Regions from separate parts of the Exiguobacterium sp. s80 genome, predicted to be linked through region 1. Evidence: riboswitches for the same ligand, from Rfam matches in the RefSeq annotation. Region 1 holds a riboswitch; each other region holds the start of a gene.
The links. A riboswitch is a leader RNA that binds a small molecule or an ion and turns the genes downstream of it on or off. The one in region 1 is predicted to bind lysine.
Positions count from the first base shown of each region.

Region 2: another riboswitch for lysine. It lies ahead of KNP94_RS06960 (Na+/H+ antiporter NhaC family protein); the one in region 1 lies ahead of KNP94_RS12245 (amino acid permease).
Region 3: another riboswitch for lysine. It lies ahead of KNP94_RS11105 (aspartate kinase); the one in region 1 lies ahead of KNP94_RS12245 (amino acid permease).

Region 1 covers NZ_JACSMP010000007.1:54,453-60,520, reverse strand. The annotation lists gene KNP94_RS12250 (solute:sodium symporter family transporter) at 1-458, opposite strand, end outside; gene KNP94_RS12245 (amino acid permease) at 984-2,465, opposite strand; lysine riboswitch at 2,578-2,762, opposite strand; gene KNP94_RS12240 (MarR family winged helix-turn-helix transcriptional regulator) at 2,934-3,389, shown strand; gene KNP94_RS12235 (GGDEF domain-containing protein) at 3,546-4,637, shown strand; gene KNP94_RS12230 (TetR/AcrR family transcriptional regulator) at 4,710-5,324, opposite strand; gene KNP94_RS12225 (HlyD family secretion protein) at 5,518-6,068, shown strand, end outside.
Region 2 covers NZ_JACSMP010000002.1:84,155-90,222, forward strand. The annotation lists gene htpG (molecular chaperone HtpG) at 1-472, shown strand, start outside; gene KNP94_RS06960 (Na+/H+ antiporter NhaC family protein) at 838-2,421, opposite strand; lysine riboswitch at 2,526-2,701, opposite strand; gene manA (mannose-6-phosphate isomerase, class I) at 2,811-4,619, opposite strand; gene KNP94_RS06970 (PTS sugar transporter subunit IIB) at 4,770-5,066, shown strand; gene KNP94_RS06975 (PTS sugar transporter subunit IIA) at 5,071-5,400, shown strand; gene celB (PTS cellobiose transporter subunit IIC) at 5,415-6,068, shown strand, end outside.
Region 3 covers NZ_JACSMP010000005.1:173,494-179,561, forward strand. The annotation lists gene dapA (4-hydroxy-tetrahydrodipicolinate synthase) at 1-527, opposite strand, end outside; gene KNP94_RS11100 (aspartate-semialdehyde dehydrogenase) at 550-1,542, opposite strand; gene KNP94_RS11105 (aspartate kinase) at 1,555-2,754, opposite strand; lysine riboswitch at 2,867-3,045, opposite strand; gene argH (argininosuccinate lyase) at 3,117-4,487, opposite strand; gene KNP94_RS11115 (argininosuccinate synthase) at 4,484-5,689, opposite strand; gene KNP94_RS11120 (GNAT family N-acetyltransferase) at 5,811-6,068, opposite strand, start outside.

The DNA.
Region 1 (6,068 bases):
TTAAACAGCTGTAAGACGGCAATCCCGCCGGAGTAAAGCATCGATGGAATCGTCACGCACATGTAGCCAAGTAAGAATAAGAGCACCGTCATCCGCCGGACCGTTTCATCATAGCGCTGACTTAAAAATTCAGGTAACGTCGAAATCCCCATCCCCAAAAACTTAGGCAACAGGTAGATCGCCATGATGATGGCAGCAAACCCTGCCGTGACTTCCCACGCCATGCTCGACATATTCCCCATGAACGACTGACCGTTCAAACCAATCAGTTGTTCTGCCGAAAGGTTGGTCAGAAGCAAGGAACCGGCAATAAAGATTCCGCTTAGTCCACGTCCTGCCAAAAAATATTCGTCAACTCCCTGTTCCTTGCCTCGTGTCATGCGATAGGATACATAAGCAACGAGCGCCATGAAGAACGCGGCCGAACCCAGTGTCAAAATCAATTCATATGTACTCATTTCACACTTCCTCCATCTCAATCGTTTTAGTAGGTTTACCGTAAAGAATTTATTCCTTATTTTTACTTTATTGAAACAATATTTTTAGATAAAAATAAAATTATTAAAAAGAAATAATCCAATTACGGATTGACATACTTGAAGGGACATATCATGGAAAGAAACTGAAAAAATCTTTCGGGAATTATTCGCTTCTTCTATACAGAAAAACCCTCTCGCAAGTGAGAGGGTTTTGGTGTGTAGACAAACTATTAATAAGCGTAAACATGCGATAACGAGAGACAATCCGTCACGATACTACCTAAAAAGCGTCATGTTTCGTTGACTCCTAAGGGAAAAGTGCGTTTTCAACGCACTGTCAGAGGCAGGCAAGACCCTGCTCATTGTCCGTTAGGATCAAGGAGCAACGGCTTGCGCCTCGCCCGAGGAAAGCAACGAAAAAAGACGCTTGATCTCCCGATTCCCGATAACACTTTGCCTATAGTCTGACCTCTCGTAAGCGAGAGGGTCCTTTAGCTTATACTATTATTTTTTCGGATGCTTCGGAAACTCCATCTCATCATACCGGACAACCGATGTCCGGTGTTTGACTTTATGTCCGAGCCAGAAGACCAAGAATAACGGAATTCCGATATACGTTGCTGCAATCCCAACCCAGTCGATTTGATCAGCGAGGAACGCGGCATAGTTTTGCCCAACGATAACGAGGAAACACAGGCCAAATGCGAATAGCGGACCAAACGGGAACGCCGGTGCAACGTACGGTAAGTCACGTAACGCATGCCCTTGGGCGACGAAACCTTTTCGGAAACGGTAATGGCTGATCGCGATCCCGAGCCACGCGATAAATCCTGTCATTCCGGAAGCATTCAGTAACCAAAGATAAACTTGTCCACCGAACATCGACGTCAAGAAACAAAGCGCACCAATCGCCCCTGTCGCGAGTAACGCATTCCGCGGCACACCGTTTTTTGAGACTTTCGCAAATAGTTTCGGTGCATCACCTTGTCGTGCCAGTGTGTAGAGCATCCGGGTTGAAGCATACATCCCGGAGTTCCCGGCAGACAAGACGGACGTCAAGATGACCGCATTCATCAATGCTGCTGCAAACACGAGTCCTGCTTTTTCGAAGACGAGTGTGAACGGACTGACGGCAACATCCGTAATATCATTTGAGACAAGGCTCGGACTTGTGTATGGAATCAACATTCCGATGACGAAGATCGCAAATACATAAAATAATAAAATGCGCCAAAACACCTGTTTAACTGCTTTCGGGACATTTTTTTCAGGATCTTCCGACTCGCCTGCTGCGATTCCGACGAGCTCCGTCCCTTGAAAGCTAAAACCTGCGACAAGAATGATACCGATGACAGCTGGAATCCCTCCGACAAACGGTGCATCACCTAAGCCAAAGTTTTTGAACCCTGCTGGTGGCTCCGAAGTAAAGATACCAAAAATCATCGCGACTCCTACACCAAGAAACACGATGACCGTGACGACTTTAATCATCGCAAACCAGTACTCGGCTTCACCGAATCCTTTGACCGAAAAATAATTTAATCCAATCATTAAAAGTAAAAACAGCGCGCTAAAATAGACGCCCGGAATGTTCGGGAACCAGTAATGCATGACGATTTGTGCTGCGACGAGCTCGACGGCAATCGTGACGGCCCAGTTGTACCAATAGTTCCATCCTAAGGCGAATCCGAATGAAGGGTCGACGAACTTCGTCCCGTACGTCGAGAATGATCCTGCGACCGGCATATAGGCGGCCATCTCCCCAAGGCTCGTCATCAAGAAGTAGACCATCAATCCGACGATTGTATAAGAAAGTAACGCACCACCCGGTCCTGCCGCTGCAACAGAGGCACCTGACGCGATGAATAAACCGGTCCCAATCGCTCCGCCAATTGCAATCATCGACATATGCCGGGCTTGAAGCCCTCGTTGTAGCCCTTCTGCTGTGGAATCGAGGGGTTGTTGTTGCTGTTGTAAATTGTTCATGTCTGTCGCTTCTCTCTTTTTATAATTTTTGAGAGGGCGTAAAAAAGCGCCCTCACCTTCCAAGAGGAAGATGAGAACGCAACATATCGATGATGCGTCTCATTCTACCGTCGTGAAAGATAGCTCCCCATAAACCGCAAACGGTTCATGACAGTATTAGACCTGTTTGATCTAATCCCAATCGCTGACTTTCAAAGTAGTCTACGATTTCGGCAATTCTTCCTTTTGAGCTATTTCATCTGCCGCTTGACGACATCCGTAACCCGACTCATAAGAATCGCAACCTCCATCCCACTGGTTGAGTGAGAACTAATTAAGTTGATTTACTAATTCATTACTTCGACATAGTACATAATATGTTTCTTGTTTGTCAATTTATATTTTTGAATCCTACCGTGCTCATAGTAAAATTCCGATATTTTTAGTACACTAAATGGTAGAAGGTAGTACAGAAAGGATGTTGCTCAGATGGGACAAGAACAACATGACCAATTGACATATCGATTAGAAGAACAAATGCGCGTGATTCTCCGGACGTTGCGCCGTGAGTTGAATCAACTGTTTGAAGGTACTGCCACGCGAAGTGAATTCTTCATCTTACGTAGCTTATCTGAAAACGGCCCCCAGCGTCCGACATTACTCGCGGAACAGTTCGAACTTGCGACAAGTCAGGTCACCGCTTTGACAGATAAACTTTATAAGACCGGTTTTGTGACACGGACACGTTCGACGGAAGATCGTCGTTCAATCGTCCTTGCCTTGACTGACGAGGGAGAGGCCGCTTTTCGGAATCTCGAAGTCGTCCGTCGCAAATATCTTCAGGAGCGATTCGGCACTTTGTCTGAAGAGGAACTGAACGTGATGATCCATGTATTTGATAAAATCCTCGCGACAATGGATGAAGAAGTCGTCTCATCCAATTAATAAATTAAAAATCAAGAGAAGGACAGAGGTTTTATTCTGTTTTTCTTTTTTTATTCTAAACATTCAGACCTCCTATACCGTTAGTAGAACGAGTATACTCAAAGTATATAATTGGAAGTATACTGCAGGGGGAGTTGGGAGGATTTGTTGTCTATTATGAATAACTTCATCATAAATTTTTGTCTCTTATTCACGACGATCACGCTTTTATTTTTACCTTTTCGAAATCAACCAAGAATTACACCAAAATCAAAGCTTGAATCACGCCTTATTTTAGGTTGTGTAGCTGGTGCAATTGCTGTACTCCTCATGTTCAACAGCATTCAAATTGATATTGCCCGGATTGACTTACGTATCATTCCTGTCGCGATTGCCACATTATTTGGCGGATTGCCTAGTGCCTTCATCACGGGAGTCATGATTATCGGAACGCGTTTTTTAATTACACCTGCTGATCAAATCGAAGGAGCGATTCTCGCTTCCGTCATCATGATTTTATTCATTTTGACAATTGGCATAGCACGCAGATTTTTACGTAATACATTGCTGACTTTTGAATTAATGATCGGAATCGGTATTCTCTATTCGTTACCAGCTATCTATGCACTGACAAACAGTTGGGAAACGTTTTTCAAAGTATCGGTTACGTACATTTTCTTTAATTTATTAGCCGGACTCGTCACCTATCGCTTATTAGCCGAACTGCGACGACATTTTGAAAATATCCAGTACCAGCAAAAACTTGCGATGACCGACGCCTTGACGGGTCTCGCTAATCGCCGACGTCTGGACGACTCCCTATCACTCGTCGGATCGGATGACGATGGATATTCACTTATCCTGATCGATATCGATTTCTTCAAACACGTTAACGATACATATGGTCATGATGCGGGCGACGATGTGTTGCGGCAACTCGGAACGACACTTGCCTCTATTGTACGTCCGGATGATTTAGTCGGTCGGTACGGCGGAGAAGAATTTTTGATCATTTTACCGAACACATCATTGAAGGATGCGAAAAAAATCTCTGAATTAGCGCGGACGACAGTCGCCCGTAACCTGTTCCCGACTGCACATGTACCTGATTTGAAGATTACGATTTCGTTAGGAATTGCCCATTCGGGTGGATCCCATACATCACTCGAAGCATTGCAACAAGCGGATAAAGCACTCTATGCTTCAAAAGAGCACGGACGTAACCAAAGTACGATTTATACGAAACAGCTGGAATTCCGTCAAGCGTAATCTAACGTTATATCCGACTAGCACCAAAAGTGCCATTCCCTCACATCGGAATGGCACTTTTTAGTTCATTTTTTAGACAGTCCCAGGGCCTGTCTGAGGAAAACCAATACTTTCAACTGTTCCGAAGACGATCATCTGACTGAGCTGATTTGCCATATACTCGGAGGAATACGGACGATCATTTCGTAACCACGACATCAAGAGCCCGAGTTGACCACCAATGACGTAGTTCAGTAATAAATCCCGATCCGCCGGAACAGAGACACTTGTCGTCTCCCGGAAAGCAAGACGGTAGTTTTCTTTTAACGTATCCAAGAAACGGGAGATGAACGTCTTGACTGTTCCTTGGAGCAGCATCGTCCGGTAAAAGCGCTCGTTTTGCTCAATGTGGATGAACAAACGTGCAAAGTAACGACTGACGCGTTCGACTGTCGGAGGCTCGGTCGATTGTTTTCCTGTAATCCGAATCGCTTCTGCGAGCAACGTCATGTGTTCCTCAACGATTTGATCCAGCAAATCGTATTTATCTTTATAGTGCGCATAGAAGGTCGAACGATTGACCTCAGCACCATCCGTCAACATTTTGACGGTGATCGTCGAAAAGGAATGGTGTTCAAGTAAATGAAATAGCTCTGTCGTAATACGTTCACGTGAACGTTTAGGACGGGGATCGCACGACTGATTCATTTAAAATTCAGCTCCTTTTTACGTATTGTATCCGTTAACGAAGACTTTTCCAACATTTCGTCGGAAATTGTTGGTTGTTTGTTTGTTATGCACCCATATAATTAACTGTATTAACTACTCCTCCCCAGAGGAGTCTTTTTTATGAGACCGCACTGGGGCGATCAGCTAGTAACAGAAAGGATGCAACTTACTCATGAACATGAAGAAATTATTAATCATCAATATTTTAACGCTCGTCGTTTTAATTGGTGGTGGTGCGATCGGTTATTATTACTACGATCAAGCAACAAGTTACGTCAAAACAGAAAATGCCAAAATCGACGGTAAGATGATTACAATTGCTAGTCCTGGCGCTGGAAAACTCACTGACTGGACGGCAAAAACAGGACAGACACTCGATAACGGGGCGACACTTGGTCACGTCATGATAGCACAAACTGGTCAAAAACCGGTTGATGCGTCAATCGAAATGCCAGCAAAAGCAACCGTCGTTCAGTCGATGGCGACAGAGAACGGCTTTGTTGGTGCCGGTACGCCGCTCGCTTACGGATTTAACTTAAATGAATTATGGGTCACAGCAAACGTCGAAGAAACAGAAATCGATGAAGTCAAAGTCGGTCAAGCCGTCGATGTCTATGTCGATAGCTATCCTGATACAACACTTTCGGGTGAAGTCGAACAAATCGGGATGACAACAGCAGGCACGTTCTCGATAATGCCGTCATCGAACGGAAACGCAAACTA
Region 2 (6,068 bases), on a different contig from region 1:
AATCGATGAGTTCGCGATTCAAATGTTGCTCAACTATGAAGGAAAAGAATTTAAATCGGTTACGAGCAGTGATCTTGGAATCGAGCAAGCGGATCAAGCAGAAACGACCGAAACACAAGTCGAGATGTTTACAGCAATGCAGGAAGTGCTCGCTGGGCAAGTCAAAGAAGTCAAAGCTTCGTCACGCTTAAAATCACATCCGGTCTGCTTCGCGACGGATGGTGCCGTTTCGATTGAAATGGAGAAAATTCTTAAGTCGATGCCGAACAACCAAGATGTTTCAGCCGTGAAAATTTTGGAGTTGAACACGTCACATGACGTCTTCCAAGCCATTGAAACGGCCTTTAAAGAAGACCGTCCGAAATTTGAACGCTATACGAAATTAATGTACCAACAAGCGTTGCTCATGGAAGGCTTGCCAATCGAAGATCCAGTTGCGTTTGCAAATGAAGTGTGTGCCTTGATGGTGTAAGAATGATCGCTTCAGCGTGTAGACAAACGCTTATGAAGCGTGAACATGCGATATCGAATTGCAATTCGTTCGTGCTTTCCTGTATTTCTCTCACGGTATTACCTAAAAAGCATCACGTTTCGTTGACTCCTACGGGGAAAAGTGCGTTTTTAACGCACTTTCAGAGGCAGGCAAGACCCTGCTCGTTGTCCGTAAGGATCAAGGAGCAACGGCTTGCGCCTCGCCCGAAGAAAGCAACGAAAAAAAGACGCTTTTTATTTCTCCATACCATGTTGTCTACAACTTAAAAAAAGGGATTGCACATCACGGTAGATGGCAATCCCTTCTTTTTTTCTCGTCTAGGCTAAGCTGAGCGTTATTTTTTATTATTCAGCGCGAAGTTCAGTTGGTACTTTACCGCGCTTCGAGACGACATTCAGGACGACGAGTGCGAGTAAGAAGGCGATAAGTGCACCGATGAAGCCGATGATTGATGAATCGGTTAAACCGAGCACAAGGTAGCCGACTGCCGATGTCGCCGCACCAACCAACGCATACGGAAGTTGTGTCGTGACGTGATCGATATGATGCGAACCGGCACCTGTCGAACTGAGAATCGTCGTATCGGAAATTGGTGAACAGTGGTCTCCGAAGACGGATCCGGCAAGAACGGCAGCGAGCGTCGGAAGTAAGAGATTCGGTTCGACCGCCATGATGAGGTCAGCACCGATCGGCAGCATGATACCGAATGTTCCCCAACTTGTACCTGTCGAGAATGCCATTAAGCTTGCAATCAAGAACAATAAGAAGGGGAGGTACGAAGCAGAAATCGACTTACTGACGAAGCTTGCTAAGTACTCACCTGTTTTCATGTCACCGATAACAGCGATGATTGTCCAAGCGAATAATAAGATGACGACAGCAGGCCACATGGATTTCATCCCAGCCCAGATGCTGTGTCCGTATTCGCGCGCCGGGATTTTCCGACCAATCAACATCAGGAAAGCAACGACTAAACTGATGACGACACCAGCAACGAGTGAACGTGTTACGTCTGTCGCTTCAAATGCACCAATCAACGTAAATGCACGATTGTCAGCAGCGAGTGCCTGAGCACCGGTAAAGAGTAATGCGGAAACCGTTGCAATGACGAGAACGATAATCGGAACGACGAGGTCACGTACTTTTCCACCTTCGTGTTCTTTGACTTCCTCTGCCATCCCCATCGGTGTTCCTTTACTTGCGTCGAAAAGTTCACCTTTTAATGCACGAAGTTCATGCGTCCGCATCGGTCCGACCGCAATCCCTGTGTACGCGATGTAAAGCGTCAGCAATAGAGCGAAAATCGCATAGAAGTTGAGTGGCACGATCATCATGAAAGCACTGAATGCGGAATACTCCGTAATCGAATGTGTCGTCAAGATACCCGCGATGATTGAGATGATGAACGCTCCCCAACTTGAAAGCGGGCTGATGACACAGACTGGAGCAGCCGTCGAGTCAATAATATAAGCAAGTTTTGCACGCGAGACGCCACGACGGTCCGTTAACGGACGACTGACATTCCCGACAGCAAGACTGTTGAAGTAATCATCGATGAAGATTAAAATACCTAAACCAAATGCTGCGAGGCGAGCGCCGCGCGCTGTCTTGACGTGTGTTGTTGCCCATTCACCGAAGGCATGTGCACCGCCCGATGTTTGGATAAGCGTCGATAGAACACCGAGTAATAGTAAGAAGATGAGTAATAAGACGTTCCATTCATTTAACGCCCCATCCGCCCAAAATAGACTAAAGATGTTTTTGCCGAGATAGACGACCGTATCGATTGGATTAAAGCTATGCAGCAATAAAGCACCAATCAAAATACCGACACCAAGTGAAATAACGACTTTGCGCGTCACGATTGCAAGTGCGATTGCAATGACAGCTGGAATGAGCGCAACGATTGAATCTGAATAATTGACCATTGTGTGGTTCCTCCTCTTTTTTTAGAAGATGAGACCCATTGCATATAAAAAAGCAAGGGCACCGGCAACAAAGCCGACACCCTTGCTGGATGCGTCTTTCTTAGCCGAATTGGAGCGCTCCATACAAAACACGTATGGCAATCGAACGGGTATTTCCCAATTCGACCAGTACCATCAAGTCAGACACTTGACGATACTTCGGCAGCATTACCTTTCCTTGATCGTCCTCGTTGTCATCCTCAGATCAAATACTCATTAAGACCGCGCCTCTACCTCATCGATAGAATAGTCATATTCTTTTAATAAGAAAACCTTATCATATTTCAGAAAAAAGTTTCAAGTCTGTTTTTAAAAAAAGTAGTAAAGTCTGTTCAAAAGGAACAATGAAGTTATTCGGCGTTCATCCGATTTAAATGGGCAGCACCGATGACACCGGCATTTCCTTCCAATGCAGCTGAGCGAATGATTGTTTTTTGACGTAACGTCGGGTAGAGACGGGCATTGACGGCTTGTAAGAGCTCTTCCCAAAATAAATCGGCGGAAGCCGTAACACCGCCACCGATGATGACGGCTTCCGGATCAAGTGTGTGAATGATGTTCGCTACGCCTGTTGCTAAATGATTTACGAAACGAAGCCTTTCCTGTGTATTGCCAAGAAGTTGTGCAATAGAAGATTCATTTAATGAATCAGCCCGCGTCTGAAGAGCCGTACCGCTTGCTAATCCTTCGAGTGAGCCTTTGTTCAAGACGTGATGTTCCGGTCCAGAAGCATCGATGATCGTATTTCCGATTTCACCAGCATATCCGTGTGCGCCTCGAATCAACGTCTTTTGATAGACATATCCACCACCGATTCCTGTACTGACTGTCATGTAATAGATGGATGTATAGTCTTGTCCTGCCCCGAACAATGCTTCGCCGAGCGCGGCGGCATTTGCATCATTTTCAAGGGAAACCGGGATGTTGAAGAACTCTTCTAACGGGCGAACTAAATTTACATCGTCCCAACCCGGCAGGTTTGGAGGTGACAATAGCCGACCCGTTGCTGCATCAAGCGGACCAGGCGCTGCGATACCAATTCGTTCGACTTCAAATTCTTCAAGTAGCTTTTGGATGGCTTGTCTTAAATGTTTAATTGTATAGTCCGGGCCAGCAGCCGCCTCTGTCAAAAATCGATATTGTTTTACGACATGGTGCTGATTGATTGCGGCAACACGCGTGTGAGTCCCACCAAGATCAATTCCGATGTGAAGTCGTTGTTTCGGTGTTGGATTTGGACCAGTCAATAGAAGTTTCCCCTTTCCAGAAACGGTACAAGTTACTTTTGCCGGAATCAGAACCGTGTCTCCGGCGGTATAACGCAATTGGTTGATGATCAGCGTGCCACTGATGATAGTGATGACTTGGAAGGAAGTTCGTGGTGCAATCGTAATCATGTCATGGATGGCCCATTCCTCGACAAAAAAATAGGCGTTGGTTGTCAGTAGTCTTGAACAAAAAGAGGTCGGTACATAAGGCTCCTCGTACTGGAAATGAGGAAATTGAATGACTTCGAGTGCTTCTTTAAGGTGGAGTTGACGCGGTTTGTTGGTCGAATGGTCAATTCGATCGTAATCGTACAACCGGTACGTGGTATCAGAGTTCTGCTGGATTTCGATGACAAGACACCCTTCGGTTAAAGCATGAACAGTACCTGCTGGAACGTAAAAAAAATCGCCGGGTGAAACAGGCAAATCAATTAAGCCGGAAGTTAAATCGTCTTCACGGACAGCGCGCAACAAATCAGCTTTTGTTTTGAAGTCATGCCCATAAATAATGGTGGCGTCTGCCGGACAATCGACGATATACCAGCATTCATTTTTCCCGTAAGGCTGTCCTTCTAGGCGACAGGCATCATGATCGTCAGGATGGACTTGAACGGATAAATCATCCGCAGCGTCAATCCACTTAATGAGTAAAGGAAAAGCTTCCGTTGTGTCCATCCCAAAGATTTCAGGGTGATTTGACCATAAATCCCGTAGTGCATCACCGGAAAAACGTCCGGCATTCACTTTGGTTTGCCCGTTTTGGTGATCAGCCAAGGTCCAAGCTTCACCGATGTTTTGTTTGCCTAACGTATCAAATCCATATGCACCAAGCTTACATCCACCCCATATCCGCTCCTGTAAAATCGGCTCAAAACAAATCAGTTCTTCCATGATTGTTCCTCCTCCAAGTTGTTTTCGATTACAACACTACACTTTTTAAAAATAAAAATAAACAAAATAAAAATCAAGTATAGACATGGATGTTAAAATCCGTATAATCAAAGTTGTAAGCGATTCCAAAACGCGGAAGGAATGGTTGAAATGAAAAAAATCATGTTGGCGTGTAGTTCAGGAATGTCGACGAGTATTCTCGTCACTAAGATGCAGGAACATGCCCAATCACTTGGTGAAGAGGCGACAATTTGGGCAGTCGGTCAAGACCAAGCTTTAAAAGAAATGGATGGAGCAGATGTTGTATTGATTGGTCCACAAATGCGCTTTTTATTATCAAAATTTCAACAAGCGACAGATAAACCAGTCGAAGTCATCGATATGATGGCGTACGGAATGGCCGACGGAAAAGCGGCCTATGAACAAGCCGTTAAGTTGATGGGGTGAAGAAATGAAAACAAATGAACAGACGATGGAACAAGTAGCATTCATGATGATTTTGCATAGTGGAAATGCGCGAAGTACGATTCGTGAAGCAATCGAAGTGTACAAGGAAGAATCATTTGAGGCATTTGAGCGGTTATTAACAGATGCCCGAGAACAGTTGCAAGAAGCGCACCAGATTCATTTCGGTCAAGTCCAAAAAGAAGCGAGCGGTGAGCCGACGACATTGTCTTTACTGCTTTTGCATGCAGAAGATCATTTGATGTCGACACAAACGATGCTTGATTTGACGTCAGGATTAGTTGAAATGATGGAACATAAATTTTCTCAAAAATAAGAGGAGGGATTGAAATGGCTGGTAATAGTAAGTGGTTCGATTTGTTGAGTCGTTTTCTGATGCCGATTGCGGCATATTTAAACAATAGCCGCTATCTTCAGACGTTACGTGACGCGTTCATGCTCGCTTTTCCGATTACGATGTTCGGTTCATTAATCGTTGTTATTGCGAATTTACCATTCTTAGATAAATTTATGTCGCCTGGAGTATTGGATGCTTTTAAAACTTCATTAGGAAACGCCCCCTCGGCGACGATGGGAATCATGTCACTATTCGTCGTCTTCGGTATCGGATATTATCTTTCGAAAAGCTATGATGTAGAAGCTGTTTTTGGTGGTGTAATCGCCCTTGTTTCTTTTTTACTTTTAACACCTTTCTTTGTAGCAGTCGAAAATGTTGCTGATCCTGTCGGAAATGTCATTCCACTTGACCGTCTCGGTGCAAAAGGCATGTTCCTTGCAATGATGACAGGGTTCTTAGCAGGAGAAATTTATCGATTTGTCGTTCAAAAAAACTGGACGATTAAAATGCCGGCTGGTGTGCCGACTGCTGTGGCTAAGTCATTTTCAGCTCTTGTGCCTGCACTTTTGACACTTTCCATTTTCCTTGGCATTAACATCGCTATCACCTCGCTTTTAGACACGAATCTCCACGATTTAATCTTTAAT
Region 3 (6,068 bases), on a different contig from region 1:
GCCGTCATCAATTCACCCATGAAACTGACATCCCCGCTCGCTTCTTTGAATGCTTGAATGTTCGGATGCTCCGCGAGTGTTACAGCTGTCTCAACTGCAATCGCGACACCCGTCCGTGAAGGTACGTTGTATAACATGATGGGTAATTCGACAGCATCCGCGACTGCGGTAAAGTGAGCAATCAAACCGGCTTGTGACGTTTTATTGTAATACGGTGTCACGAGCATCGCTGCATCCGCTCCGAGCCGCTGAGCCGTTTTCGTTTTTTCAATCGTCTGTGCCGTATTGTTCGTTCCCGTACCGGCAATGACCGGAACACGACCTGCCGTGACACGGACTGCTGTCTCAAGTAACGTTTCGAACTCTTCGCTCGAAAGCGTCGATCCTTCACCTGTCGTCCCGGCGACGACGAGCGCTTGGATATTGGCTGCAAGTTGCTGTTCAATCAACTGTTCAAAAACGACTAAGTCGAGTTCACCTGCTGAATTGAACGGTGTCGCTAGTGCTGTTCCTGCTCCTTTGAACATGTTAAATTCCTCCTTAGTATGATTAAGAATGGATGCCGTTTTCTAAAGCATGACGCGCGACCTGGACTGCATTTGACGCCGCGCCTTTTCGAATGTTATCCGCGACACACCACAGATGGAATGTGTTCGCGAGCGTTTGATCTTGACGAATCCGCCCGACGTACACTTCGTCCGTCCCGCTTGCATCAAGCGGCATCGGGTACTGATTTCGCGAAACATCATCAACCAGTACGACGCCTGGCGCGTCAGCAAGTGCTGTGCGAATCGCTTCGACCGTCGTCTCGTTTGAAAACGTCACGTTGATTGCAACCGAATGCGAATTTGTGACGGGAACACGGACACACGTCGCACTGACCGGTAAGTTCGGTTGGTTAAAAATCTTCCGTGTCTCGTCAATCATTTTTTGCTCTTCTTTCGTGTACCCGTCTTCTAAGAAGACATCGATATGCGGCAAGATATTATCATGGATCGGGTGCGGATAGTTGACCGGTTCTTCACCGCGGCTGCCTCGCGCCAAGTCCTCAATTCCTTTTTGACCGGAACCGGAGACTGCTTGATACGTCGTATACGTGATTCGTTCAAAACCTAAGTGTTTGAGTGGTGCCAGGGCAACGACGGATTGAATCGTCGAGCAGTTCGGATTAGCGATCAGTCGGTCGGTGCTGCTGACCGCTTCCGGATTGACTTCTGGTACGACGAGCGGAATCGTCTCTTGCATCCGGAAAGCACTTGAATTATCGACGACAAGTGTTCCGTGTTCTGCCAGCAAGGGGGCATACTGTTCACTGATTGCTCCACCGGCTGCGAATAATGCAACGTCGATCCCGTGATGGATGATGTCTTCCGATAAAGCTGTAATCGTCACGTCCGTTCCATTAAACGAAACGATTTTTCCTGCTGATCGTTCTGAAGCATACGCCGATAGTTGACCGACTGGAAAATCGAGTTCCTTCAAGACTTGTAACATCTTTTGTCCGACGGCGCCTGTCGCACCGATGACTGCTACGTGGTACATGTTCATTCCTCCTTACAGGCTAAACGCGTTCGCGATCGCCGCGACCGTTCGTTCGATATCTGCTTGTGCGATTGTATACGAGATACTGATTTCTGATGTCGTGACTTGATAAAACGTGATGTTCTCGGCACGGAACGTCGCAAATAATTTTGATGCGACGCCCGTTGCGTCACGCATTCCGATTCCGACGACCGATAACTTGGCATGCTCGTTATGACGATCGACTTTAACGGTCGGAAAACGATCGATGATATCTTTCAGTGCCTCTTCGAGAAACTCTTCTTCATCGAGTGGACAAGAGAACGAGAGGAACACGTCACTATCAAAGGTCGTTTGACTGATCATGTCGATATTGACATGGCGATTCGATAACAATTCAAAAATGTCGGCGACTGCTGAATTGGTTTGTGGAACGTGTTTGATTGAAACCGTCAAAACATTTTTCGTTACACTGACGCTCGTGACTGCTTTTTGTTCCATCGTTTCTGTTGCCTCCATGATCCAAGTCCCTCTTTCCGATTCAAGTGTTTTCCCAACAAAGATATGCACGCCGTATTTTTTCCCGAGTTCGACGCTGCGCATCTCCATGACCTTCGATCCCAGTGCACTCATTTCCATCATTTCATCATATGAAATTTGTGGAATCGGCTGTGCCGCTTGATGAATCCGCGGATCCGCCGTATAGACACCGTCGACATCTGTATAGATTTCACAGCGCTTATCAAGGACGGCCGCTAAGGCGACAGCCGTTGTGTCTGATCCACCACGACCGAGTGTCGTAACATCCCCGAGCTCGTTGACACCTTGGAATCCGGCGACGATGACGACATCATAGGTTTCGAGTTTCTTTCGTAACAAGTCCCCGTCAATTTGTTTAATCTTACTTTTCGTATGAACCCCCATCGTGCTGATTCCTGCCTGCGCACCTGTTTGTGATAAGGCTTTTACTCCGACGGAATTTAAGGCGATGCTGAGTAACGAAATCGTTTGTTCTTCGCCGATTGCGAGCAATCGATCGAGTTCACGTCGTTCAGGACGATCCGTGATTGCTTGCGCTTGTGCGATGAGCGAGTCTGTCATCTTCCCCATCGCAGAGACGACGACCACTAATTTTTCACCTTGTTCTGTCCGATTTTTTAAATAATTCGCAATTGACTGAATCTGTTCGACAGTCGCGACCGAGCTACCACCAAATTTAAGTACAGTTGTCACAATCCTATCTCCTTTGTCCCGAAACAGAAAAAAACGACGGGCCGGTAGGAGCGTTCCTACGGCCCGTCGTTATCACGATCGGACAAACGAAGACAAAGTCTTTCGTTCTTTTACGTAAGATAGCGCTCCGAAACATCGGTTTCGGCAGTACAACGGATCTTAACCGTTGTACCAGCAAATGAGAAGAAGCATCTTTCTCATTCACTTCGGCGGATTTCCCCTTTCACATCACTCAGCATGCTCGCTTCAATAAATGATGTTACTGATGTCATCCGCGCCTCTATCTGTCGGTTGTTAGTTACAGTTATAGCAAACATTTTTTGTTAAATCCAGTCATTTGCTAAAATTTTTTCATTTTTCCGTTAATCCGCGAGTTTTTTCTTCGCTTGATCGAGTTGTACAGAAACAGCAGCAAAACCTGTCCCGCCGTAACTTCCTCTTCTTGCTACTGCTTGCACCGGGTCGAGGAGCGGATAAACATCTTCCGCGATGACGGAGTGGAACGTTTGATACGTTTCAAGCGTTAAATCTTTTAAGAAACAATTCGTCTGAACACAATGGAGGACCGCTTTTCCGACGATTTCATGCGCTTCCCGGAAAGGAACACCTTTTGTGACGAGATAATCTGCTAGTTCCGTCGCATTCGAGAAGTCTTGCATTGTCGCCTTCTTGAGCGCTTCTGTCTTAAACGTTGCTGATTCGAGCATTCCCGTAAAGATTTGAACGGATTGTAAAACGGTATCTGCCGTATCGAAGACACCTTCTTTATCTTCTTGCATGTCTTTATTGTAAGCGAGCGGTAATGCTTTCATCGTCGTCAGGAACCCCATCAGGTTTCCATAGACACGCCCTGTTTTTCCGCGAATCAATTCAGCGAAGTCCGGGTTTTTCTTTTGTGGCATCATGCTCGAACCCGTTGAAAATGCATCTGACAATTCGATGAATGAAAATTCTTGCGACGCCCAGATGATGATTTCTTCACAAAAGCGTGAGAGGTGCATCATGACCGTCGAAGCAATCCCGAGATATTCAATGACGAAGTCACGGTCCGATACAGCATCGAGGCTGTTCGGATAGACGTGCTCAAATCCGAGCAGTTCCGCTGACTTGAAACGGTCAATCGGGAATGTCGTCCCGGCGAGTGCCCCAGCACCGAGCGGCGAAATCCGAATCCGTTTCAAATTATCTGTCAGACGATCTACGTCACGGTCGAACATCCAAAAATACGCGAGTAGATGGTGTGCAAGTGAAATCGGTTGTGCCCGCTGTAAGTGGGTATACCCCGGCATGACGGTTTCGATGTGTACATCCGCCTGTTCCGTAATCACCGTCTGCAAGTTGCGTAGGCTTTCGATTAAATCAACCACATGTTGTTCCATCCACAAATGTAAATCCGTCGCAACCTGGTCATTCCGACTTCTCGCTGTATGCAACTTCCCTGCGACCGGTCCGATTTGTTCCGTCAGCAACCGTTCGAGATTCATGTGGATGTCTTCGTCAGCAAGCGAATAGACATGTGTTCCAATCGAAGCTTGTAACGTCTTGAGACCCGCTTCGATTTTTTTCCATTCCGTCTCTTCTAGGATACCTTGTTGATACAACATATTGGCATGGGCGAGACTTCCTTCTAAATCAACTGCCGCAAGCTTTTGGTCGAATGAAATCGATGCCCCAAACGCTTCAGCCTGAGCGGAAGCCCCTTCTGTAAACCGTCCGCCCCAAAGTTTCGTCATTTTGTCACGCCTTCCTGCCGATGAACACTTGCGTGTGTCGCAATCGCAAGACCGTGCAATTTAATGAATCCTTTCGCTGCTTCATGATCGAACGCATCTTCTTTCGTATACGTCGCAAGCTTCTCGTCATAAAGTGACACCGGTGACTGACGTCCTGTGACCGTCGCATTCCCTTTGTAGAGTTTGACCCGTACTTCGCCCGTGACGTCTTGTTGCGTCGCTTTTAAGAATGCTTTCAGACCTTTCGTTAACGGTGCGTGGAACAAACCGTTGTAGATTGTTTCTGCATATTGTTGACTTAAAATCGGTTTGAAGTGAGCGACGTCTTTCGTCAATGTGATGGTCTCGAGTGCGGCATGGGCTTTTAGCAAGACCGTTGCTCCCGGGCATTCATACACTTCCCGCGATTTGATTCCGACGAGACGGTTCTCGACGTGGTCAATCCGTCCGACACCATGTGCTCCGGCGATGATGTTGAGTTCTGTAATCAACTTCGCCAGTGGGTAGACTGTTCCGTTGATTGAAGTCGGAACACCCGCTTCAAAACCGATAATGACTTCTTCTGCTTGATCCGGTGCTTCTTCCGGTGCGACCGTCAGTGCATAAGCATCTTGCGGCGGTTCTGTCCAAGGGTTTTCAAGGACACCACATTCGTTACTCCGTCCCCAAAGGTTCATATCGATTGAATATGGGCTGTCGAGATTGATTGGAATCGGGACATTGTTGTCTTTTGCATAAGCGATTTCCTCTTCACGTGACCATTTCCATTCCCGTACAGGGGCGATGACTTCCAGTGAAGGATCGAGTGCTGCGACCGAAACTTCAAACCGGACTTGGTCATTTCCTTTTCCTGTACAACCATGTGCAACGGCCGTTGCCCCATGTTGATGCGCAACTTCGACGAGCTTTTCAGCAATCAGCGGGCGAGACAGTGCCGAAATCAGTGGATACGCGCCTTCGTAGTGGGCGCCGTATTGAAGTGCTGGTAAGACGAATTCATTTGCGAATTCTTCTTTGACATCAAGAACAATCGATTCGACGGCTCCGACGAGCAACGCTTTTTCTTTGATGACAGTCAAATCTTTTCCTTCGCCGACGTCCATACATAAAGCGACGACATCATAATCCTTACTCAACCATTTGATTGCCACCGATGTATCAAGTCCCCCAGAATACGCTAAAATTAATTTTTGTTTCGTCATTATTAATTCCTCCCTGATTTCGAATTCATCTGTCTGTATAAAAATTCATTATGAATTATATATATACATAGACTTTCAAAAAAAGAAACCCTTTTTACAGGATTTCTTTAAAATTTCTCAATTAAACTTTCTTTTCCATCGTTCGGTGTGGGATGCCGGCATCATCAAATTCGTCGGACATGATGTTGTATCCTAAGCCTTGATAAAAAGGAATCGCTTGAACTTGAGCACCAAGCGTCAAGATGCTCCGACCCTCTCGTCTCGCCACGCGTTCCATTGCTCGCATCAGCTCACCGCCGTAGCCTTTCCCACGTGTCGCAGCTAGCGTCGCAACACGTTCGACCTTCATCCGTTGATCGTCGTAGGGACGTGTCCGTCC